Regions from separate parts of the Mesorhizobium sp. M7A.F.Ca.AU.001.01.1.1 genome, predicted to be linked through region 2. Evidence: riboswitches for the same ligand, from Rfam matches in the RefSeq annotation. Region 2 holds a riboswitch; each other region holds the start of a gene.
What was found. Region 2 has a riboswitch for cobalamin ahead of EN884_RS09725 (aromatic ring-hydroxylating dioxygenase subunit alpha). Riboswitches for the same ligand answer to the same signal wherever they lie in the genome.
Positions count from the first base shown of each region.

Region 1 (5,340 bases), on a different contig from region 2:
ACGATTGGATCAACCTGCCGGCGTCGCGGCTGACGGCGCTTCTGATCGTGCTGGCGGCGTTCTTCGTCAAAGGCGCTGATGCGAAAAAAGCCTGGCATGCGGTGCGGCGCGACGCGAAAAAACACCGCTCGCCCAATGCCGGCTGGCCGGAAGCGGCGATGGCCGGTGCGCTCGGCCTGGCGCTCGCCGGCCCGCGCTTCTATGGCGGCGTGCTGGTCGACGACGTCTTCATGGGCGAAGGTGGGCGGCGTGAAGCCGACAGCCTCGACATCAGGCAGGCGCTGAAACTCTATCGCGTCGCCGACTATCTGCTGATCGCTCTGTTCGGGTTGGTTTCGGTCGTTGTCATCGTTGTGACCTAACCTCACCCTCCCCCGTCTGGGGAGGTTGAGGAACACTCAGAACTCGATCCCCTGCTGCGCTTTCACGCCGGCGGAAAAATGATGCTTGGTCACGCTCATTTCGGTGACGAGGTCTGCGGCCTCGACCAGCGCCGGCTTGGCGTTGCGGCCGGTGACAACGACATGCAGGCCCTCGCGCCGCGCTTTTAGCGCGCCAACCACTCTGTCGAGATCGAGATAGTCGTAGCGCAGCGCAATGTTCAATTCGTCGAGCACCAGCAGGCTGATCGACGGATCGGCCATCAGTTCGAGCACCTTGGCCCAGGCGGCTTCGGCGGCAGCGATGTCGCGCTTCAGATCCTGGGTTTCCCAGGTGAACCCCTCGCCCATCGCGTGCCACACGACACGGTCGCCGAAGGCGGCGAAGGCGTCTTTCTCGCCGGTGTGCCACTTGCCCTTGATGAACTGGACGACACCGACGCGCTTGCCGTAGCCGAGCATCCGCAGCGCCAGCCCGAAGGCGGCCGTGGTCTTGCCTTTGCCCGGGCCGGTGTTGACGATGAGCAATCCCTTCTCGACCGTCTTGCTCGCCACCTCGGCATCCTGCACCGCCTTGCGCTTGGCCATCTTGGCGCGGTGGCGCTCTTCGTCCTTATCGTCGATATCGGTCATATCATTTCACCTTGAGCGGCAGCCCCGCCACCATCAGCAGCACCGTATCGGCAATCGCCGCGACCTGCTGGTTGAGCCGGCCGGCGGCATCGCGAAAGCGGCGCGCCAGTGCATTGTCCGGCACGATGCCTTGTCCGACTTCATTGGACACCAAGAACCAGGGTCCGCGCGGCCGCGACAGCACCTCCGCCAATCGCCGGCATTCCAGCTCGAAATCGTGTTCGGCCAGCATATGGTTGGTCAGCCACAGCGTCAGGCAGTCGACAAGCACCGGCCGATCGTCCGGCAAGGCGGCAAGCGCGCCGGCGAGATCGAGCGGTGCGTCGATGGTCGTCCAGCCTTCGCCGCGCCGCGACCGGTGCAACGCGATGCGCTCACGCATCTCGTCATCATAGGCTTGCGCCGTGGCGATATAGGTCCAGGGCGGCGGCAAGGCGGTTGCCAAAATTTCGGCGTGCGCGCTCTTGCCGGAGCGCGCACCGCCGATGAGAAAGGTCAGTGTCTTGCGATCAGGCAAAGCTGTCGCGCAGGCTGGTCGCGGTGCCGGTGAAGCGACCGCGCACCACACCGACGACCGCTCCGAGCACCAGCCAGAACACCAGATTGGTCACGGTCACCGCCACCACGAACTGGTGATGCAGCCCTTCCGGAATCGCCGTCTCGTAACTGTCGGGCTGCGGTGCCCCGACAACATGCGGTGCGACGATCAAAAGGACGGCAAGGATCGCCAGCGGCAGCGACTTGCGGAACGCGATCAGGCCGAGACCGGCAGCGGTTGCCGCCACCGTTGCCCACCACCAGATCTGGCGCTGGGTGAGATCGGCGGCCGGCATGGCCGGCAGTTCCGGCGGCAGGCCGAGGCCCGGCGCCAGCGTGAACACGGCAAAGCCGGCCAAGCCCCAGAACACGCCCTGGCGCCAACCACCGATACCGCCGGCGAATTCGGAAACCGCGACCAGGATCAACCCGAAGCCGATGCCGGTGACGATGTTGGCAAGCACGCTGAAGGCGAAACGCTCGAAACCGTCTGCCGGCGCCCAGCCCTCGTCTTCCGCCGCAGCAGTCGCTTCGGCAGGGGCCGGAGCGGCTGTGCTCATGGCATTGCTATCCGTTGCTGCCGGAGCGGCATGGTCATGGTGATGCCCGCCGCCCGCCTGTTCGTAGACTTCCGCCTTCAGGATCAGCGGCACGGTCGCATAGGCCTGCATGCAGGCGAGAACGACGCCGGCCACGAGCCCTGCGATCGCCGCGATGAACACGACGTTGCGAAACAGGTTCATGATGTCAGCCCCTCGTCAGTGGCAGGGAAACGCCATCGAATGGCGATAGTCGTGAGCCGCATTGTGGACCGCATCGATATGCGAGAAGCCGACAAAGCCCATCACGAAAATGCCGAGCAGCGCGGCGAGCGCAAGCTGCATGAAGCGCGACTGCGAGGAGACGGAAGCGCCGAGGGAGACGGAAGCGGTAGTCATGTCTTGTCCTTTCGCCCTCCACCCGAGGGCATCGAAGTCAGTTTCCTGTCGCCGGCAGGTCTCCTGGCTCACGGATCAGCGTCCTTCCCCACCTTCCCGAAGAAAAATCTTCAGTGGCATATGGAGAGGACTACCGCACACAGTTGCGGGGGCAGCCACGGCATTGGGCGAAATCCGCCCTTACCGCATTCCCTCTTGGCTCCAAAATGGAACCGGCGACACCGGCGACTATAGGCAGAATCCTCGCGTCCGGCAAACCAAATTCCGCCGGCGACCGTTGCGAATGCGCCATGAAGGTCAAAGCGATTTCGGCAGATAGCGCCACGTCACGAAGCCGCAGACCGCCGCCAGCAGGCCGAGCGTGACGAACACCGAGCCCAGGCCGAAGAAGGCCAGCACCACCGAATAGACCAGCGGCGGCGTCAGCTCGGAAAAGTCGAGATAGGTGCGATAGACTGCCGCCATCTGCGATCTTTCATAGGAGCGCACCGAGCGCATGAAGGCGGTCGAGCCGAGCGCGTCGAGTGCAATGGTGAAGAAGGCGCCGCAGAGCAGGAAGGCGCCGGTGAGCAGCGGCACGGTTTCGCCGACGAAGCCCGCCGCCAGAAGCGCGACCGACATGGCGAAATAGGCAAATGTCATGGTCCTGCGGCCGCCAAAGCGCTTTCCCGCCTTGCCCCAGAAAATCGCCATGAACAAAAGCGCGTTGCCGGCCGAAACCAGCAGGCCGCCGGCCAGCTTGCCCTCACCCGTAATGACCATGAACAGCGGCCCATAGACGAAGAACGTCGTCCAGAAACAGGAGCGCCCAAACGCGATCAGCCAGGCCAGCCTGAGCCTGGGCTGGGCGATGAAGCGGCCGATATTGGCGAGCGGATTGGCTGGTCGCGTCTTGCCGGGACGGATCGACGGGTTGTCGCCGAGCCGGTAGGTCCAGAACAATGCCAGCAAGGCTAACGCGAACACGGCCACCGCGCCATGCGCGGCATAGACGCCGAAGCGCGTGTAGAGGAAGATGCCGAGCGTCGGCCCACCGGTCCAGGCCAGCATCGACCACGCCATGCGCAGCGATTCGGCCTGCATGAAGTCGGTCTTGCGGATGTGGTCCATGATGTAGAGGTTGAGCGTGATCGACAGCGCGCTGGCGCCCATCACCCGGCACAGCATGCCGGCCAGTTGCCCGGCAAGCGTGTCGGTGACGAAGAACAGCGAGCCAATGGCCAGCAGGCAGGCGCCCGCCGTGTAGACCCAGCGCCGGGCGAAACGGCGGATCAGCATCGGCATGAACAATGTCACCGACAGGCCGAGCATCGCCACGACGGTGTAGAGGATCGAGACGATCTGCTCGTTGTGCAGGATCTCGTAAGCCTGGATCGGGATGACGCTCGACACCGTGGCGCGGGCGAAGGATTCGACCGCATAGAGCGAAGCGAAGGTGCGCGCGTCCGCGGCCTTGAGGGCCGGTAGCCAGATCGGATGGCGCACATGGGTGGACATTGCTTTCCCCGAAGCAGATTCACCGGGTCAAATCTGCCGTGGCGACCTCAGCGCCAATAAGAGGAAACCGACGTGCATCCGGCAAAAGCGAAGCCGGCCAAAGGCTTTCCGGCACTGGCCCAATGCCGCGGCTGATCCGGCGCTATCGGCAGGGTTGCCGGTCTTCTTTTGTCCCGGGCAACCGTGATAGTCCTCCAGCGGGGCTGAATCAGAATGCGAGACCATGAGCATCCAAACGCCGACCGCACCCGTTCAGGATCGACCAAAGCGCATCGTCGCCATCGACATCGTGCGCGGCATCGCGCTGATCGCCATGGCAAGCTACCATTTCACCTGGGATCTGGAGTTCTTCGGCTACACCGATCCCGGCCTGACCGCCTTCGGCTGGTGGAAGATCTACGCGCGCTGCATCGCCTCGACCTTCCTGTTCCTGGTCGGCGTCAGCCTGTATCTCGCCCACGGCCGACAAATCCGCTGGAACGGCTTCTGGAAGCGGTTCGCCATGGTCGCCGGAGCCGCGATCGCGATTTCGGTCGTCACCCGCATAGCCACTCCGGACGGCTTCATCTTCTTCGGCATCTTGCACGAGATCGCGCTGGCCAGCCTGCTCGGTCTCGCCTTCCTGCGCCTGCCGGCGCTGCTGACGCTTGTCGTCGCTGCGCTCGTTATCGCCGCCCCCGTCTATCTGCGCTTCGAGGCCTTCGATCACCCATGGCTGTGGTGGGTCGGCCTGTCGGCGACCAATCCGCGCTCCAACGACTACGTTCCGCTGTTTCCGTGGTTCGGCGCCGTGCTTGCGGGCATCGCGGTGACGAAACTCGCCGCAGGTGCCGGCCTGCTTGCCAGGCTTGCCAATCTGGCGCCCGGTCGCTTGGCCAACCCGCTGGTCTTCATCGGTCGGCACAGCCTGGCTTTCTATTTGATCCACCAGCCGCTGCTGATCGGCTGCGTCTGGCTGTTCTCGCAGATCATGCCGGCGCAGGTCGAAACCCCGCAGGTGAATTTCCTCAAAACCTGCCAGCTGTCCTGCGAGCAGTCGCGCGACACCGAGTTCTGTACGAGCTACTGTGTCTGCATGCTCGATACACTCGAGGGCGAGTCCACGCTTGATAGGCTCTACAACAACGATCAGACTGCGGAGTGGAAAGCGCATTTGTCCGATCTCGCCGGCATGTGCACCGCCAAGACCGACAGCAAGTTGATGGAGGGAGGGGCCGAATGACCGAGAACCAGCCGAAGCCGGGGCTCATACCGTGGCCGCCGCTGATCTACATCGCCGCCATCGCCGTCAGCATCGCACTGGGCCTGCTCTATCCCCTGCCCTGGATCGGCGACCTGCTGGGCGATATCCTGTT
Region 1 is NZ_RZPF01000416.1:106-5,445, forward strand. Features, by position in the region: partial or broken gene EN884_RS22815 (cobalamin biosynthesis protein) at 1-362, shown strand, start outside; gene cobO (cob(I)yrinic acid a,c-diamide adenosyltransferase) at 399-1,013, opposite strand; gene cobU (bifunctional adenosylcobinamide kinase/adenosylcobinamide-phosphate guanylyltransferase) at 1,015-1,530, opposite strand; gene EN884_RS22830 (CbtA family protein) at 1,523-2,293, opposite strand; gene EN884_RS22835 (CbtB domain-containing protein) at 2,309-2,488, opposite strand; cobalamin riboswitch at 2,524-2,720, opposite strand; gene EN884_RS22840 (MFS transporter) at 2,786-3,985, opposite strand; gene EN884_RS22845 (DUF1624 domain-containing protein) at 4,209-5,207, shown strand; gene EN884_RS22850 (isoprenylcysteine carboxylmethyltransferase family protein) at 5,204-5,340, shown strand, end outside.
Region 1: it holds a riboswitch for cobalamin, as region 2 does, so the genes downstream of both, EN884_RS22835 (CbtB domain-containing protein) here and EN884_RS09725 (aromatic ring-hydroxylating dioxygenase subunit alpha) in region 2, are expected to answer to the same signal.

Region 2 (9,364 bases):
ATTTCCTGGCGCCGGAAAAGATCAGCGCGGGCAAGGTCCGCTCGGTGCTGGAATCCTTCGGCAAGGTCGCCAGCGATGGCTGGTCGTGCTGGGCCTTCTCCAACCACGATGTAATGCGCCCGGCCTCGCGCTGGGCCGCCAATGAGCCCGACCCGACCGCCTACCTCAAGGTCATCTCGGCGCTGCTGATGTCCTTGCGCGGTTCGGTCTGCATCTATCAGGGTGAGGAACTTGGGCTCGGCGAGGCCGACCTTCGGTTCGAGGATTTGCAGGATCCCTACGGCATCCGCTTCTGGCCTGAATTCAAGGGCCGCGACGGCTGCCGCACACCGATGGTGTGGGACGGCGGCGCCAAGAATGGCGGCTTCTCCCAGGCAAAACCCTGGCTGCCGGTGCCGGCCAAGCATTTGGCGCAAGCGGTCAATGTCCAGCAGGGCGACGAGGCTTCGCTGCTCGAGCACTACCGGCGCTTTCTCAGCTTCCGGCGTGCCCATCCGGCGCTGGCCAAGGGCGACATCACCTTCATCGAAAGTGAGGGAGATACCGTGGCCTTCACGCGCCGCGCAGGCAACGAGCAGATCGTCTGCGTCTTCAATCTGGGAGCCGGGCGGGCCAAGGTTGACCTTGGCGGCCGATCGCTGCAACCTCTGCCCGGGCACGGATTTTCGGGGCAGGCGAGCAGCGGTTCCATCGAGCTTGGCGGCTACGGCGCCTGGTTCGGGCGTCTCGACTGAATTTCCAATCACTGGAGGAAACCAATGGCCGATGTCACGCTAAGACAAGTGAAGAAGTCCTACGGCAATCTGAACATTCTCCACGGCATCGACCTCGATATTAGGTCGGGCGAGTTCATCGTCTTCGTCGGCCCGTCGGGCTGCGGCAAGTCGACATTGCTGAGGTCGATCGCCGGGCTCGAGGAAATCACCTCCGGCGAACTCAGAATAGCCGGCGAAGTGGTGAACGACGTGCCGCCGTCGAAGCGGGGCATCGCCATGGTGTTCCAGTCCTACGCGCTGTACCCGCACATGACCGTCTACGACAACATGGCGTTCTCGATGAAGATCGGCAAAGAGAACAAGGCCGAGATCGACCGCCGCGTGCGCCAGGCCGCCGAGATCCTGCAGCTGACCAAATATCTCGACCGCCTGCCCAAGGCGATGTCGGGTGGCCAGCGCCAGCGCGTCGCCATCGGCCGCGCCATCGTGCGCAATCCGAAGGTGTTCCTGTTCGACGAGCCGCTTTCGAACCTCGACGCCGCGCTGCGCGTCGCCACCCGCATCGAGATCGCCAAGCTCAAGGAATCGATGCCCAACACGACCATGATCTACGTTACCCACGACCAGGTCGAGGCGATGACGCTGGCCGACCGCATCGTGGTGCTCAAGGACGGCCATATCGAGCAGGTCGGCACGCCGATGGACCTCTACAAGAAGCCCGGCAATCTGTTCGTTGCCCAGTTCATCGGCTCGCCGGCCATGAACATCCTGCCGGCGACCATCGAAAAGACCGGAAACCCGACCGTCGTCAGCCATGTCGGCGGACGCAAGGCGACCGTGCCGATTGCGACGCCGGCTTCGGCAAAGGGCGCTGCGGTGAGCTTTGGCGTGCGGCCGGAGGACCTGATCATCGCCAGCGGCGCGGACTATCTGTTCGAGGGGACGGTCGACTATGTCGAGCAACTCGGCGAGGTGCAGCTTGTCTATGTCGACATCGGCCGCGCCGATCTGCCGCTGGTGACCAAGCTGCCCGGCAATGTCGAGGTCAAGCGCGGCTCGACATTGCGGCTGAGCGCCAATGGCGAGGACCTGCATATCTTCGACGCGGATGGACGTTCTTTCGCGTTGCATGAAGTGGAAGCAAAGGCGGCTTAACCGCAATTACCGTGTCAGGCACAAAAAAGAGCGGCGGGCCGGGCCCGCCGCTCTTTGACTTGGAGATCGACTTCGGTTGTTAGTTGTTGCCGAAGAGGTTGCGGTCGGCACCTTGCGGAGCAGACTTCTGGGTGGTGTCACCCGACGAGTTCAGCAGCTTGTAGACCGGCGAACCGGTGTTGCGTACCGAAGAGGTGCGCGTGCTGTCGACCGAAGTCGTGGCGGCAGGCTGATTGGCACCATTGGAGCCAAAATTGTCGCTGCCGGCGAAGGCACTGCCGGTGATGGCCAGAACGGCGGCGGCAGCAATAAGGATCTTGTTCATTTTAGTCTCCTGAATTCTGGATTTCGCCAGGACGGCAGACACAGCTGCCGTCGGTTGCGAAATTGGTTGTTAGCGACCGAAGAGGTTACGGTCGCTGCCCTGAGCGGGCGTCTGGGCAGCCGGTTCCGAGGTTTTGGTGGAAGCCGTGTACGACTGGTCCACAGCGGCGGCAGGCTGGTTGGGGCCGTTCGAACCGTAGTTGTCGCTGCCCGCGAAAGCGCTGCCGGTGATGGCCAGAACGGCGGCGGCAGCAATGAGGATCTTGTTCATCTTGAATACTCCTGAATGTCTGAATTTCGCCAGGGCGGCGGGCGAGCCCGCCGTCGACCGGGAAACTGGGAATCGGCTGTTAGTTGTTGCCGAAGAGGTTGCGGTCAGCACCCTGGGCAGGCGCCTGAGCAGCCGGTTCCGACTTCTTGGTCGAAGCGGTGTACGAGCTGTCGACAGCAGTGGCTGCCGCGGCGTTGGAACCGTAGTGGTCGCTACCAGCGAAGGCGCTGCCGGAAATGGCCAGAAGGGCTGCGGCAGTGAGAATGATCTTTTTCATTTTTGGTACTCCAGTATCGTCTTTTTTCCGTCCGTCTAGCGGCGTGTCTTGGAAATGAAATCGCGTCGTTCGGACAGCCCCGATGTGGGAGGGCAAGGTCGTCTTTTCCAATCACGAAGTTGTTCCGTGTGGACCATGAATCCACACCTTGAAATTGTGCCAACGGAATCTAGGGATGCATTTTTCTTCTTCATATCAGTGTGTTAGGTGTAGCCACCTGATGGATCACTGACTGTTTCAGAGGCCCAGCGTTCACACCGTCCTGCACGCACCGTCAACAGAAACGAACCGTTCGGTTCGATTTTAGGGCGAACTAATAGTCATTTTTCGAAACCATTAACCTTTTTTGACCCCCCGCGAAGGGTCGGATTCGGGAAGATCGCAGCCGGCAAATGGCCGCCCGGGAGGTGGGATCTCGGCCCGCGACGAGCTGCAGTAGCGTTTCGCATGCCGTGTCGCGCCGCATGGATACGATGTCGTTTTCATGCCGACGGCGCGCCCGCGATCGTGGTTAGATCATACCATCTCAGGTGCCGCTTCGTGACGACGAGGCGGAGAATTGGGAAGCCGGTCAGAATCCGGCGCTGCCCCCGCAACGGTGGTGGAGTTCAAGTCGCAACGGGAGACCACTGGGCAACCGCCTGGGAAGGTGTCGCGATGGTCCGCAAGGACAACTCCAGAGCCCGGAAACCAGCCCGAGATTTTTAGACTCGACTGATCGCGGTGGGCGGTCAAGAGGTGGATAGCGCATGTCCGGCACACAGCCGGCCTGCGCTTCAATCCTTCCTCCGTCACCACCAGTTCAGTCCTTAGGAACGAGGACAGGACATGGATATCCGCAACGACATGCTGAGGCTCCTGAAGGGGCGCCGGCAAGGCTTTTCGCTGGAGCAGCCCTTCTACACCGATCCGGACTACTTCAAGCTCGACATGGAGCTGATCTGGTATCGCGACTGGCTGTTCATCGGCCATGATTGCGAACTGCCGAAGCCGGGCAGCTACATCACCGTGCAGGTCGGCGATTATCCGGTCGTCCTTGTCCGCGACCAGCACGGCAAGATCAACGCCTTCCACAATTCCTGCCGCCATCGCGGCAGCCGCGTGTGCAACACGGAGAAGGGTACCGCGGCAAAGCTCGTCTGCCCGTATCATCAGTGGACCTACGAGCTGGACGGCCGCCTGCTGTTTGCCCGCCAGATGGCCGACGGTTTCGACAAGAGTGATTTCGGCCTGAAGCCGGTCGCCTGCGAGAGCGTCGGCGGCTACATCTTCATCTGCCTGGCCAAGGAACCGGCAGATTTCGCGCCGATGCGGGCGATGATCGAACCCTATCTTTTGCCGCACCGGCTGCGTGAAGCAAAGATCGCCTTCGAGAGCACGATCGTCGAGAAGGGCAACTGGAAGCTGGTCTGGGAAAACAACCGCGAGTGCTACCACTGCGCCGCCAATCATCCCGAGTTGTGCAAGACCTTCCCCGAGGCTCCAACCATAACCGGCGTCCATGGCGCCGACAGCGACCCTGAAATGGTCGCACACTGGGCCAGATGCGAGGCATCAGGCTTGCCGAGCAAATTCCGCATCGATCCGGCAGGGCAGTACCGCGCCACCCGCGCGCCGCTGCTGCGCGATGCCGTCAGCTACACCATGACGGGAAAACGGGCGGTCCAGAAGAACCTGTCCGACAGCGTTTCAACCGACCGCATCGGCTCCTTGCTGCTCTATCACTATCCGACGACCTGGAACCATATCCTCGGCGACCACGCCGTTACCTTCCGCGTGCTGCCGATCAGTGCCACGGAAACCGCAGTGACAACGAAATGGCTCGTCCACAAGGATGCGGTCGAAGGCGTCGACTACGACCTCGCTGAGCTCACCCATGTCTGGACCGAGACCAACGACCAGGACCGCCGCATCGTCGAGGAAAACGCCTTCGGCATCCTGTCGCCGGCCTATGAACCAGGCCCCTATTCGGAGCTGCATGAGGGCGGCGTGATCCAGTTCGTCGAGTGGTACGCGTCGTTCATCGGGCCGCGCCTTGCCGAAGGCGGCCGGCCGGCCCTGCGCAGCGTCGCCTAGCCCAGGGGACAAGAGGATGAATGCGATGACGGACCTTGGCCTCTATCGCCATCTCGACCAGATGACGCCCTGGAACGACAGGCTGCAGGTGCTGGAAGTGATCGGCGTCAGCGACGAAGCGCCTGACGTGAAGACCTTCACCTTCCGCTCCGACAACCAGACCTGGTTCCGCTACAAACCGGGGCAGTTCGTGACTCTGGAACTGCCGACATCGGACGGGCCGCTGATGCGCACCTACACGCTGTCGTCCTCGCCGTCGCGGCCGTTCTCGATCGCGGTGACGGTCAAGGCGCAGGCGGGCAGCACCGGTACGCGCTGGATGTTCGACCATCTGACGCCCGGTTCGCACGTCAAGGCCTATGGGCCGACCGGCGACTTCTCGCTGCACAGCCACCCGGCCGCCAAATACCTGTTCATTTCGGCCGGTTCCGGCGTGACGCCGATGATGTCGATGCTGCGCTGGCTGAACGACTGCGCGCCATGGACCGATGTCGGCTTCGTCAACTGCGCGCGCCGCCCGGAAGAGATCATTTTCCGCAAGGAGCTCGAACTGCTCGGCAGCCGCATGCCTGGGCTGTCGCTCGGCTTCATGATCGAGGAGCGGTCGAGCCGCGAGGGCTGGTTCGGCCATATGGGCCGCATCGACGCGATCCGGCTGCCATTGCTGGCGCCCGATTTCCGCGAGCGCGAGATTTTCTGCTGCGGCCCCGATCCTTTCATGCGCGCCGTGCGCGGCATGCTGGACGCAGCCGGCTTCGACATGGCGAAATACCATCAGGAAAGCTTTGCCGCGCCTGCCGTGGAGGAGATCCCGGCGCCGTTCTCGCCGCCGGCGGAAGACGGCGCCGCTGCCACCGTGGAGGCCGTGACACCGATCCGGTTCTCGCATTCCGATGTCGATGCCGAATGCGTCGCCGGCCAGACCGTGCTGCAGACGGCACGCGCCTCGGGGGTGCGGATTCCCGCCGCCTGCGAGTTCGGCCTGTGCGGCACCTGCAAGGTGAGGAAGGTCGCGGGCGACGTCGAGATGAGCCACAATGGCGGCATCCTCGATCACGAAATCGAAGACGGCTTTATCCTCGCCTGTTGCTCGAAGCCGCTTTCGGCGCTTGAAATCGAGGCGTGACCGGCAGGCACGGTCAGAGGCTGTCCATGCCCGCGCGGCCTGCAGCTGCGCTCGGCCGGGCCTACGCCATCTTGCCAAAAACCCTGCAAATGGTTAGACGCCTGCAACGGTGGGGTTGACCGTAGGGCCCGAAGATCATCTCCGCGGCCTGCTTCGGCGGGGAGCAAACATGCGACAATCCGGCGTATATGCCATTGCCAGCAAGGATATCGTCTTTGAATCCTTCGATGGCGAAGCCGTCGTTCTCGACCTGACCACCGGTAAATATTTCGGCTTCTCTGATTCAGGCAGCAGGCTTTGGGATGCACTGTCGTCCGGCGTGCCTGCCTCCGAACTGGTCGGCGCCGCGACCGGGATTGGCGCCCTCGATGCCGCCGCGATTGACGGCTTTGTTTCACAATTGCTCGAATTCGGTTTGCTGGCGGCCGCAACCGATGGCGTGGCAAGACCGGTTCCCAGCGAATTGCTGGCTCAGCTCGCCGCTGCCGGCGAGCCCCTCAAGGTCGACATCCATGACGACCTTGCCGACCTCATTGTCGTCGATCCCATCCACGAGGTCGAGGAGCCCCTCGGCTGGCCCGCAGTGAAGCAGGCCAACTGAGGCGCGCCAGGCTCTCGTTGCCGGACGGCTCCGGAACAGGCAGACCATGCCGAACGTCACTCTCGAAAACCTGACTGACTACGCACGTCATGTCCTGGCGCAAGCGCAGAGCAGCGCCGCGCATTATCCACTGACCTGCAAGGTGGGTTTGCCGCATCTGGAGTTGACCGCTCATGTGAGTGCCGGCGCGTTGGCGGATGCCTTCGCTCATGGCTTTGTCACGGCTGCGGACAACCGAGCGCCTGCCGACATCTGCCGCATCTTCGTCGCACATCCCGGCATTGACGGCATCGCGGCACCGGCCAGATGGGGCCAAGGACCCTTCACGCAGCATGGCTTCGCCACCAGGCTGGCGGAAGCCGGATTGCGCGGCAACCATTTCCACGACCTGGATTTCTGGCAGTTCTATGATCCGCAACGTCGCGTTGGCGTGCAATTGATGGCCTCGGCCGATGCCTTTCCACCGTGGGAGCCGGGAGCGCCGCTGCGCCCCTTCCTCCATTGGGAATATGCGGCACGTGGCATGCGGCTGGCCCATGCGGGGACGCTCGGCACCAAAGGCAGGGGCGTACTGCTGGCCGGCGCGGGCGGCGCCGGGAAATCCGGGACCGTCGCCGCCGGCCTCCTCCACGGGCTGGACAGCGTCGGCGACGATTATGTGCTGGTCGACCTCTCCAACGGCGTGACTGCCCGCCCGTTGTTTTCAACACTCAAGCAGGATCCCCAGGGATTCGCGCGACTTGGGCTGGATCACCGGCTGCCAGCTCATAGCCCGCTCAACTGGCAAGGCAAATATGCTTTTCACATTCATGACATCGCGCCCCGGCCGGTGCCTGAAACCCTGGACATCGTTGCGCTGCTGGTGCCACATATCGGCGGAGGCGGGGCAAGTTCGATCGTGCCGGTGTCGCGGAGGGATGCCATGATTGCCTTGGCGCCGTCCGGCATAGCGCAGATGCCGGGCGAGCGGGAGAGCGGCTTTCGCTTCTTCAGCGACCTGACCCGCCTGCTGCCATGCTATCGTCTGTCGCTGGGGACGCAGCCACAGGAGATAGCCGGCACGATTGCGGACTTTCTTGTGCGGGGCGCTTCGTGAAACTGAGCGTGATAATGCCCGTCTATAACCGTGAACGCTATGTCGTTTCGGCATTGCGCTCGCTGGTGCGGCAGCGGGACGCCGCCGATCTCGACATCATCGTCATCGACGACGGTTCGACCGACGGCTCTGCTGAGGCCGTACGCTCGATGATGGGCGAAAACCCCTGCATCCGACTCTTCCAGCAATCGAACATGGGCGTGGCCAGGGCGCGCAACGCCGGGCTGCGGCAACTGCCGCCGGATGCGGAGTTCGTGTCATTCCTGGATTCTGACGACATCTCGCTGGCCGGACGGTTCAAGGCCGATCTCGCCCGCTTCGAGGCTACCTCCGGGCTTGAGCTAACCTATTCGCTGATGACGCTGGTCGACCGGATCGACGACGAGAAGCTCGAGCCGGAGGCGGACTGCTGTACCATGACGCTTCGCGGAATTTCGCTGAGCACCGCTCTCTTCAGTCGAACGCTTGTCGATCGCATCGGCCATTTCGACGAGGACTTTGAGCAGTCCGAGGACACGGATTATCTGTTGCGAGTCTTCGAAACCGGTCCGCGCTACGAATTGCCGAACACCGTCGCGATCTACTACCGACGCCACGCCGGAAATGTCACCAAGGAACATAGCGGCAGGGTCCGCAACCACTTGCGTGCAATCCACAAGTCGATGCGGCGGCGCAAGGCCGATCCGTCACGGCGAGAGGTCCAGGGCATCTTCGAATTGAAGAGTCCCGCCGATTGGCGGATGCCATGATGCTCGAGACAATCGGCTCGGATCAGCCAAGCCCGCAACGCTGCTGGAGACGCCGATGAGGCTGAGCGTCATCATGCCGGTCTACAATCGCGAACAATTCGTTGGCCTGGCGCTGCGCTCGTTGCTCAGGCAGCGCGAAGACATCGATCTCGACATCATCGTCATCGACGACGGGTCGACCGATGGCTCGGCAGCCGTCGTACGGTCGTTGATCGACGAGGCCCCATGCATTCGTCTTTTCCAGCAGATCAATGGCGGGGTCACCAAGGCGCGCAATGCCGGGCTGAAGCAGTTGCTGCCGCAGACGCGTCTGGTGTCGTTTCTCGATTCGGACGACATCTCCCCGATAGGCCGCTTCAAGGCGGATCTCGCCTGCTTCGAAGAGGATCCTGGCCTCGAGCTGACCTATTCGCGCATGACGCTGGTCGACAAGATAGATGGCGAGACACTGGAACCGGCCGCCGACAGCCACTCCATCACCGTGCGAGGGATCCACCTGTCCGCCGGGATCTTCGCGCGAGACCTCATCGAGCGCACCGGTGGTTTCGACGAGGATTTCAAACAGGCCGAGGACACCGACTATCTGTTGCGTATCTTTGAGAGCCAGGCAAAATACGTTATGCCCGATACGGTGGCTCTCTATTACAGGCGTCATCCCGGCAACATGACCAAGGAAGCCGATGTGCCCTTTCGCGAGTTCATGCGCGCCATTCACAAGTCGATGAAGCGTCGCAAGGCCGATCCCAGCTTGCGCCGGGTGGAGGGGATCTTCGACTTCAAGGATCTCGCGCAGTGGCGGTTCCTTTGATGGCAGGCTACGGCGTCGTCATTCCGGCTTTCAACGCGGCCGCCACCATAGGCGCTGCCCTGAACTCCGTTCTGGCCCAGACGGCAAAAGCGGAGGCCATCGTCGTGGTCGATGACGGTTCGACCGACGATACGGCCGCGGTGATCGATGCGATGAACCTGCCGG
Region 2 is NZ_RZPF01000113.1:2,274-11,637, reverse strand. Features, by position in the region: partial or broken gene EN884_RS09750 (alpha-amylase family glycosyl hydrolase) at 1-734, shown strand, start outside; gene ugpC (sn-glycerol-3-phosphate ABC transporter ATP-binding protein UgpC) at 759-1,871, shown strand; gene EN884_RS09740 (DUF680 domain-containing protein) at 1,951-2,196, opposite strand; gene EN884_RS09735 (DUF680 domain-containing protein) at 2,266-2,466, opposite strand; gene EN884_RS09730 (DUF680 domain-containing protein) at 2,546-2,743, opposite strand; cobalamin riboswitch at 3,255-3,457, shown strand; gene EN884_RS09725 (aromatic ring-hydroxylating dioxygenase subunit alpha) at 3,572-4,819, shown strand; gene EN884_RS09720 (hybrid-cluster NAD(P)-dependent oxidoreductase) at 4,845-5,945, shown strand; gene EN884_RS09715 (PqqD family protein) at 6,115-6,546, shown strand; gene EN884_RS09710 (hypothetical protein) at 6,593-7,642, shown strand; gene EN884_RS09705 (glycosyltransferase family A protein) at 7,657-8,391, shown strand; gene EN884_RS09700 (glycosyltransferase family A protein) at 8,447-9,199, shown strand; gene EN884_RS09695 (glycosyltransferase family A protein) at 9,199-9,364, shown strand, end outside.

Region 3 (8,320 bases), on a different contig from region 2:
GGCCGAAGATCGCACTTTGACCGTTCGCAATCTTGCCAACGGCAATGTCGGTGGCTCGGATTTCGTCCGCCCCGGCCACATCTTCCCGCTGATCGCGCGCGAAGGCGGCGTGCTGATGCGCTCAGGCCATACCGAAGCAGCGGTCGATCTGTGCAAGCTCGCCGGCCTGCCGCCGGTTGGCGTCATTTCCGAGCTGGTCAATGATGACGGCACCGTCAAGCGCGGTCCGCAGGTGCAGGCTTTCGCCGAGGAGCATGGCCTCAAGCAGGTTTCGGTCGCCGACCTCATCGCCTACCGGCAGCGCAAGGAAACGCTGGTCGAACGCGTCGCCTGCTCGGAAATCGACACGCTCGGCGGCAAGGCACAGGTCTTCACCTACACGCTGCCGTGGGACTCCATGCATCACGTCGCCATCGTCTTCGGCGACATTCGTGACGGCGAGGACGTGCCGGTGCGTCTGCATTCGGAGGATGTGGTGACCGATGTCTTCGGCACCAGCCACCGGCTCGACGCCATCATGAAGACAATGGGCGAGCGCAGGCGCGGTGTCATCGTCTATCTCAGAGAAGGCTCCGTCGGCGTTGCGCATCAGGAGCGCAAGCGGCCGGCAAGCGGCGACCGCGAGGATCACGAAGAGGCGCGCCGCCGTGAAAACGAGTGGCGCGAGATCGGGCTAGGCGCCCAGATACTCAAGGATCTCGGCATCTCCTCGATCAACCTGATCGCCTCGCGCGAACGCCACTATGTCGGCCTTGAAGGTTTTGGCATCCACATCGCCAAGACCGAGATCCTCTGAGCCTCCCGTCGATCCGGTTGCCGGAGAAGACGGATGAATGCGTCCCTGCCTTCCAGCCAGCGCAGCGAGCGGCTTTTGCTGCGCCGCCCAGAAGAGGCTGATCTGGATTTCCTGATCGATCTCTTTTCGCGCCGGGAACTTGTTGCGCATCGTCCGGGCCCTGTCCCGGATACAGCCCAGCAGAGCGCCGCGCGGCTGACGCGCGACATCGGTCATTGGCACAAGCACGGCTTTGGCCGCTGGGCGGTCGAGGCGGATGAAAAGCTGGTCGGCTTCGGCGGCGTCACGGTATCGGCGGATTTCGACGGTCTGAACCTGTCCTATCATCTTCATCCGGCGAGCTGGGGACATGGCTATGCCACGGAATTGGTGACGGAAGCACTGCGCACCGCGTTCGGCCCCTTGCGTGCCGATCGGGTTGTCGGCCTCGTCCGCCCCGCCAATCCGGCTTCGCGACGGGTGCTGGAGAAATGTGGCTTCGTCTTCGAAAAAGAGGTGATTCTGCACGGGGCGCCAACGATAGTTTTGGCATTGGCGCACCCAAGAAGAGTCAATATTTCAGGCCCGGCTGCCTAGAGCGGCGCGCCCGGCCTAAGGCCCGGGCGCGCCGGAACTATTCCGCAGCAATCGCGGCTGCTTCGCATCCGTCCGTCTCGCACTCAGCCGTGGCAAGGCTGCGCTGGCCAAGCAGCACCGTGGCCAGCGCGATCGTGCCTGAAGCCACAGAGACCCAGAACCCGTTCTGGGCACCGAACGCATCGACCACCGCGCCGGCCGCGAACGAGCCGAGCGCCATGCCGATGCCGATGCCGGTCATGACCCAGGTAATGCCTTCGGTCAGCATCGCCTCCGGCACATGCCGCTCGATCAGGCCGAAGGCGGTGATGAAGGTCGGCGAGATCGCCACGCCGCTGATGAACACGGTCAGCGCCAGCAGTGGCACGGTGTCGGCGGTGAGCGGCAACAGCGTGCCGAGCGCGACGAGGGCGACTGCGATGGCCAACTGGCGTTGCAGCGGCGCCTTCAGGCTGAGCGCGCCGACGATGATGCCGAGCACGAACGATCCCAGCGCATAAACGCCGATGACAAGGCTGGCGGCGCCGGGCTGGCCAAGCTCCTTGGTGATCGCCACGGTGCTGACTTCCGTCGTCGCGAAGGTCGCGCCGATGAAGATCAGGGCGAAGGTGATGATCTGAACCGGCCGCAGGCGGATCGCCGAGCCGCTTGAGCCATGGTCCACCGGCCGCACTTGCGGCTCCGTCGAGCGTTGCAGGATGAAGGCCGCTGATCCGAATGCGAGAAATAATGTGCTCACCAGAACGCCGGCTTCCGGGAACAGGGCAGCACTGAGACCGACCGATAGCGATGCCCCGGCGATATAGACCAGTTCATCGGCCGCGGACTCGAAGGCGAATGCGGTGTTCATCTGCGGCCGTCCGCGGAAAATCTCTGTCCAGCGCGCCCGCACCATCGCCGGCATGCTTGGCATGGCCGCGGCCAGTAAGGCCGACACGAACAGCGTCCACACCGGCCAGTCCTGGTTGGCCGCCGCTATCAGGACGGCGAAAGCCAGCACCGCGATGATGGTGGTGGGCACGACGATCCGTGTCTGGCCCAGGCGGTCCACCAGTCTGGATATCTGCGGCGCAACGAAAGCGTTGGCCAGCGCGTATGTTGCCGAGACGGCTCCGGCCAGCCAGTATTCGCCACGCGTCTGCGACAGCATCGCCACGATGCCGATGGGCGCCATGGCGATCGGCAGGCGCGCCATGAATCCGGCGGCCGCAAAGCCCTTGGTTCCGGGGGCACGAAAGATTTCCGCATAGGGATTTTGCATGGGTGGTTCCTCGACAAAGGACGATTCGGCAATTACATACGAAGCGTATGATTGTTAAATAGAGCATACGCCGCGTATGTCAATTGGCATACGTTACGTATGTGAATAGGGCCAGAAGCCATGCACAGACCCCGCAAGGAGATGATCGCCGAGACGCGCGCAAAGCTGATCGCGGCGGCCCGCCATGCCTTCGGCACAACAGGCTATGCGGAAGCCTCGATGGATGATTTCACCGCTTCGGCCGGGCTGACGCGCGGCGCGCTCTATCATCATTTCGGCGACAAGAAGGGGCTGCTGCAGGCGGTCATAGCCCAGATCGACGGCGAAATGGCGGCGCGCATCAATGAGGTCGCGTCGAGAGCGCCGACCCGCTGGCAGCATTTCGTCGACGAGTGCTCGACCTATATCGAGATGGCGCTGGAGCCGGAAATCCAGCGCATCATGTTCCGGGATGGCCCGGCCGTGCTGGGGGATCCAGCGCAATGGCCGAATGCCAGTGCGTGCATCGTGTCAATGACCGACCATCTGACCGCGCTGCAGGAGGAGGGGGTCGTTGTCTCGAGCCTCGACCCCGAGACGGCCTCGCGACTGATCAACGGAGCGAGCAGCCAGGCAGCGCAACGGATCGCCAATTCGGACGACCCCGAAGCGACGTCCAAGAAGGTGGTGACGGCGTTCAAGCAACTGCTCGAAGGCCTGCTCAAGAAGCCGGATCCGCAGTCGAATTGAAGTTCCCACCGGAGCTTTTCGTGCCGGCAGCTGTTCCCGATAGGAATTTTTTCTTGACACCTGCCCTCAGCTAAGGTACATATTCGTCCATGGTGCTGATTTGCGCCGGTGACCCGCCGCACAGGCGGGTTTTTCGTTTGATGCTCCGTCAGACAATGCGCCGGCGAAAGGCTGCGAAAGAAAACCGTTGCCCAGAATTCGTCGCCCTGTGGTGCCAGGGCCGGCAATTGACAATCGCCGGGTTGAGTTCATCCTCTTCCACCATCTCTGAGGCGGAGGGGCACATGTGGGATTTCGAGATCGGCCGGTCGGTGTCCATCATGATGCGGACCTGGCCGTTCATCGTCTTTCGTATGATCGTCTATTTCGGCATCACGCTGGCCTACATCATGGCGACCGGCACCGGTGCCTCGGTCGGCTATGGCGTCGGCCATATCTCCACCGATCCCGACGGGCCCATGTCCTTTGCCCTGTGGGGCGGCGTGGTCGGGTTTGGCATCGTCTCGATCGCGGTCTACTGGATCCGCGAATACATCCTCTATATCGTCAAGGCCGGCCACATCGCCGTCATGGTTCATCTGATCGACGGCCGCGACATTCCCGGCGGTCAGGACCAGATCGCCTACGCCAGGGATGTCGTCACCCAGCGTTTTGCCGAGGCCAATATCCTTTTCGTCGTCGACCAGCTCGTCAAGGGTGCCATCCGCGCCATCACCGGCCTGCTCGGCGGTATCGCCGCCTTCCTGCCGATACCGGGCCTGAGCGGCCTGGTCTCCTTCATCAACACGGTGATCCGCCTGTCGCTGACCTATGTCGACGAGATCATCCTCGGTTACAACATCCGCATCAATTCAGCCTCACCCTTCGAGACGGCGCGCCAAGGCGTCGTGCTCTATGCCCAGAACGGCAAGGTCATGGTCAAGAACGCCGTCTGGCTGGCGGTCATCATGTGGGGCGTGTCGTTCGTCATCTTTCTGATGATGCTGGCGCCTGCCGGCGCCATTCTGTTCCTGATGCCCGGCCAGCTCGCCGGCTGGGCCTTCGTGCTCGCCATCGTCTTCGCCTGGGCATTCAAGGCGGCCTTCATCGAGCCTTTCGCCATCGCTTGCCTGATGCAGGTCTATTTCAAGACCATCGCGGGCCAGGTGCCGGATCCGGCCTGGGACGCCCGGTTGGCCGAGGCGTCGTCGAAGTTCAGGGAGCTCAAGGACAAGGCGCTCGCCTCCTTCGGCGGTTCGCGCTGGGGTACGGCCGGCGCCACACCCTGATCGGCCGGGCAGGTGGTGTCTGGTGAGGCAGAAACGGTGTTGAGGCGCGCCACGGTGGACTTGAGCTGTGTCTCGCCTTGCCCGGAAAACGTCTCGCTCATGATCAGTTCCGGCAGCGGCAGCCGCCGTCCCCAACCATGCGTTTCAAGGTCCGGTTTGGAAGCGAACTCGGAAACACGGCCGACGCAGAGATAGGCGATTGGCGTTACGTGATCCGGAATGGCCAACAGCCGCTTCAGCGCCTCAGCCTCGATGATGCTCACCCAGCCGACGCCAACGCCCTCGGCACGCGCGGCCAGCCAGAAATTCTGCACCGCGCAGACGGTGCTGTAGAGATCCATCTCCGGATTGTGCCAGCGTCCCAGCGGCGAACCCTTCGAGCGCTGCCGGTCGCAAGTGATGCAGATGTTGAGCGCGCTCTCGCAGATGCCTTCCAGCTTGAGCTTGCGGTACAGCGCCTGTTTTTCCGCCTCGATCGCCGGCAGTTCCTGCTCGCGCGCGGCCAGGAACAGGTCGCGCACCTCCGCTCGTCGTCCGGCATCGCGAATGACAATGAAATTCCATGGCTGCATGAAGCCGACCGATGGCGCGTGATGGGCGGCAAGCAGCAGCCGCGCCAGCACGTCGTCATCGATCGCGGTGGGCAGGAAATGGCTGCGCACGTCGCGCCGCGTGAACATGGCGCGATAGACCGCATCGCGCGCATTCTGGTCGAATCCATCGTCAATGGCAGCGGTCATATGTTCCGGCATCGCTTGTCCCCTTGCGATTGCAGATTCAAAACGGTCAGAGCGTACTTTGTGCGTCCAAATGGACGCACGTCGCTCTGATGCCACCCGCCCGACCATGCGGATGACGATGCCTGCCAGGCCGGTCTTCTGGCTTGGGATCAACCCGCGTCCGGTGCCTTCCCGTCATCGACAGTGGCATTTACCGGCGCGGTCCCCCTCACAGCGTTGGGCACGCCACGGAATTCAACCGTGTTCCCGATTCTCCCGCTTGCGGCGGGCACCAGGCAGTGCCAAGGACTTTACGCCGAAGCGCCGGCGAGGCCAATGCCTGCGGCGACACGAATGGACGCAGGCGCGATTTTCCCCAGTCATCGGCCGCCCGTGCATGGCCTTTGTCGATCCGGGTCACTAGATTAGGACGATGACCACCCGTCTCTACACGCATCCGATCTTCCTCGAGCATCTCACGCCGCCCGGACATCCCGAGCGGCCCGACCGCCTGCGTGCCATCGAGCGCGTGCTCGACGAGGAAGCCTTTGCCGGGCTCGATCGTATCCAGGCGCCGGAAGGCGACGAGGCCACCATCCTCTACGCGCATCCCGCCGATTTCGTCGCCCGCGTGCGCGCCGCCATTCCCGACGAGGGGATTGCCCGCATCGATGCCGACACCACTGCCAGTCCGAAGAGCTGGCAAGCGGCGATCACCGCGATCGGCGCCGCCAACGCCGCCGTCGATGATGTCTTTTCGGGCCGCGCCGACAACGTCTTCGTCGCCGCCCGGCCGCCCGGCCATCATGCCGAAAAGACCACGGCCATGGGCTTCTGCCTGTTCAACACGGCGGCGATCGCGGCGCGTTATGCGCAGAAGAAACACGGTGTCGAGCGCGTTGCCATCGTCGACTGGGACGTGCATCACGGCAATGGCACGCAGGATATTTTCTGGGACGATCCCTCGGTGCTCTATTGCTCGACACACCAGATGCCGCTTTATCCCGGCACCGGAGCGAAGACCGAAACGGGCGCCGGCAACATCGTCAACGCACCGCTGGCGCCGCAGACCGGCAGCGAAGTGTTTCGCGATGCCTTCCTGTCGCGCGTCCTGCCCGCGCTCGACAATTTCGCGCCCGACCTGATCATCATTTCGGCCGGGTTCGACGCGCACCACCGCGATCCGCTGGCCGAGATCAATCTGACCGAGGATGATTTCGATTGGGCGACCGGCCAGCTGATGCAGCGCGCGGCACGCCACAGCGGCAACCGGCTCGTCAGCCTGCTCGAGGGCGGCTACGATCTGCAGGGATTGGCATTTTCGGTCGCCGCCCATGTCGGGCGACTGATGAAAGGATGAACGATGGCTGGTGAGACCAACGAAGACGTCAAGGCGATGAGCTTCGAGCAGGCACTCGATGCGCTGGAGAAGATCGTCGATGATCTGGAGCGTGGCGACGTGCCGCTCGACCAGTCGATCAGGATCTATGAACGTGGCGAGGCGCTGAAGGCGCATTGCGACCGGCTGCTGAAGGCCGCCGAGGACAAGGTCGAGAAGATCAGGCTGTCGCGCGACGGCAAGCCGGTTGGAACGGAGCCGCTCGACGCGGATTGAGGCCGGTCCGAACGATGGCCTCGCCTCACCGGTTTTTGGACATGATCATGATCGAGGATATAACTCGTTGCGATTGAAACAGCTCAAGGACAAGAGGAGATACGGAAGCGATGTGCAGAAACATCAAGACCCTGTTCAATTTTGATCCGCCGGCAACCAATGACGAGGTGCGCGACGCGGCCCTTCAGTTCGTCCGCAAGCTGAGCGGAACGACGCGACCCTCGAAGCAGAACCAGCACGCCTTCGATCATGCCGTCGACGCCATCGCGGCCTCGGCGCGCGAACTGCTCGATTCCCTGGAAACCCATCAGCATCCGCGCAATCGCGAAGAGGTGGCGGCCAAGCTGCGGGCAAAGGCGGCCATCCGCTTTGCCTGATGCGGCCAGGCGGCCTTCGACCACCGACAAGGAGAGTCCATGAGCTTCTTCCCCGGGAAAGACCCTGAGGTGGGCGATGCGTTCGCCAGCGATCAGATCGAATTGATGGTCATTCCGAACGCCAAGGACATCGGTGGTTTTCAGGTGCGCCGTGCCCTGCCAACGGCAAAAAGGCGGTTGGTCGGTCCGTTCATCTTCTTCGACCGCATGGGTCCCGCGATCCTGCGGGCCGGCCAGGCGCTGGACGTCCGTCCGCATCCGCATATCGGACTGTCGACGGTCACCTATCTGTTCGACGGCAAGATCCGGCACCGCGACTCCCTCGGCACCGAAATGGTCATTCAGCCCGGCGACGTGAATTTGATGACCGCCGGCCGCGGCATCGTCCATTCGGAGCGTACGCCGGAGGAACTGCGTGGCGCGCCGATGTCGGTATCCGGCCTGCAGACATGGCTGGCGCTGCCGGACGACAAGGAAGAGGTGGCTCCTGTGTTCGAGAACACAGGAGCGCTCAGGCTTCCCGAGATTGATGCCGAAGGCGTCAACGGGCGCCTCATCATCGGCGATTTCCAAGGATTACGGTCCCCGGTCAGGGCCGATTCGGAGACGCTCTACGCCGACCTGCGCCTGGCGCCCGGCGCCAGCGTGAAAATCCCTGCCGATGCGGAAGAGCGCGCCATTTACACGCTGGAAGGCGAGGTCTCGATTTCGGGCGATGTGTTCCCAGCCGAACGGCTGCTGGTCTTCCGTCCCGGTGACGAGATCGTCGTGTCGTCGCAGACCGGGGCGCATTTCATGCTGTTCGGCGGCGCCTCTCTTGGTTCGAAGCGTTACATCTGGTGGAATTTCGTCTCGTCGTCGAAAGAGCGTATCGAACAGGCGAAAGAGGAATGGAAGACAGGCCGCTTCGACATCGTTCCAGGAGACGAGGAAGAGTTCATTCCGCTGCCGGAAAGCTGATGCCTGTCGCCCAAAGTGG
Region 3 is NZ_RZPF01000191.1:636-8,955, reverse strand. Features, by position in the region: gene ribB (3,4-dihydroxy-2-butanone-4-phosphate synthase) at 1-796, shown strand, start outside; gene EN884_RS14105 (GNAT family N-acetyltransferase) at 830-1,372, shown strand; gene EN884_RS14100 (MFS transporter) at 1,410-2,633, opposite strand; gene EN884_RS14095 (TetR/AcrR family transcriptional regulator) at 2,754-3,362, shown strand; gene EN884_RS14090 (hypothetical protein) at 3,647-4,630, shown strand; partial or broken gene bluB (5,6-dimethylbenzimidazole synthase) at 4,753-5,370, opposite strand; cobalamin riboswitch at 5,481-5,661, opposite strand; gene EN884_RS14080 (histone deacetylase family protein) at 5,783-6,709, shown strand; gene EN884_RS14075 (exodeoxyribonuclease VII small subunit) at 6,713-6,964, shown strand; gene EN884_RS14070 (DUF2277 domain-containing protein) at 7,075-7,341, shown strand; gene EN884_RS14065 (pirin family protein) at 7,381-8,301, shown strand.
Region 3: it holds a riboswitch for cobalamin, as region 2 does, so the genes downstream of both, bluB (5,6-dimethylbenzimidazole synthase) here and EN884_RS09725 (aromatic ring-hydroxylating dioxygenase subunit alpha) in region 2, are expected to answer to the same signal.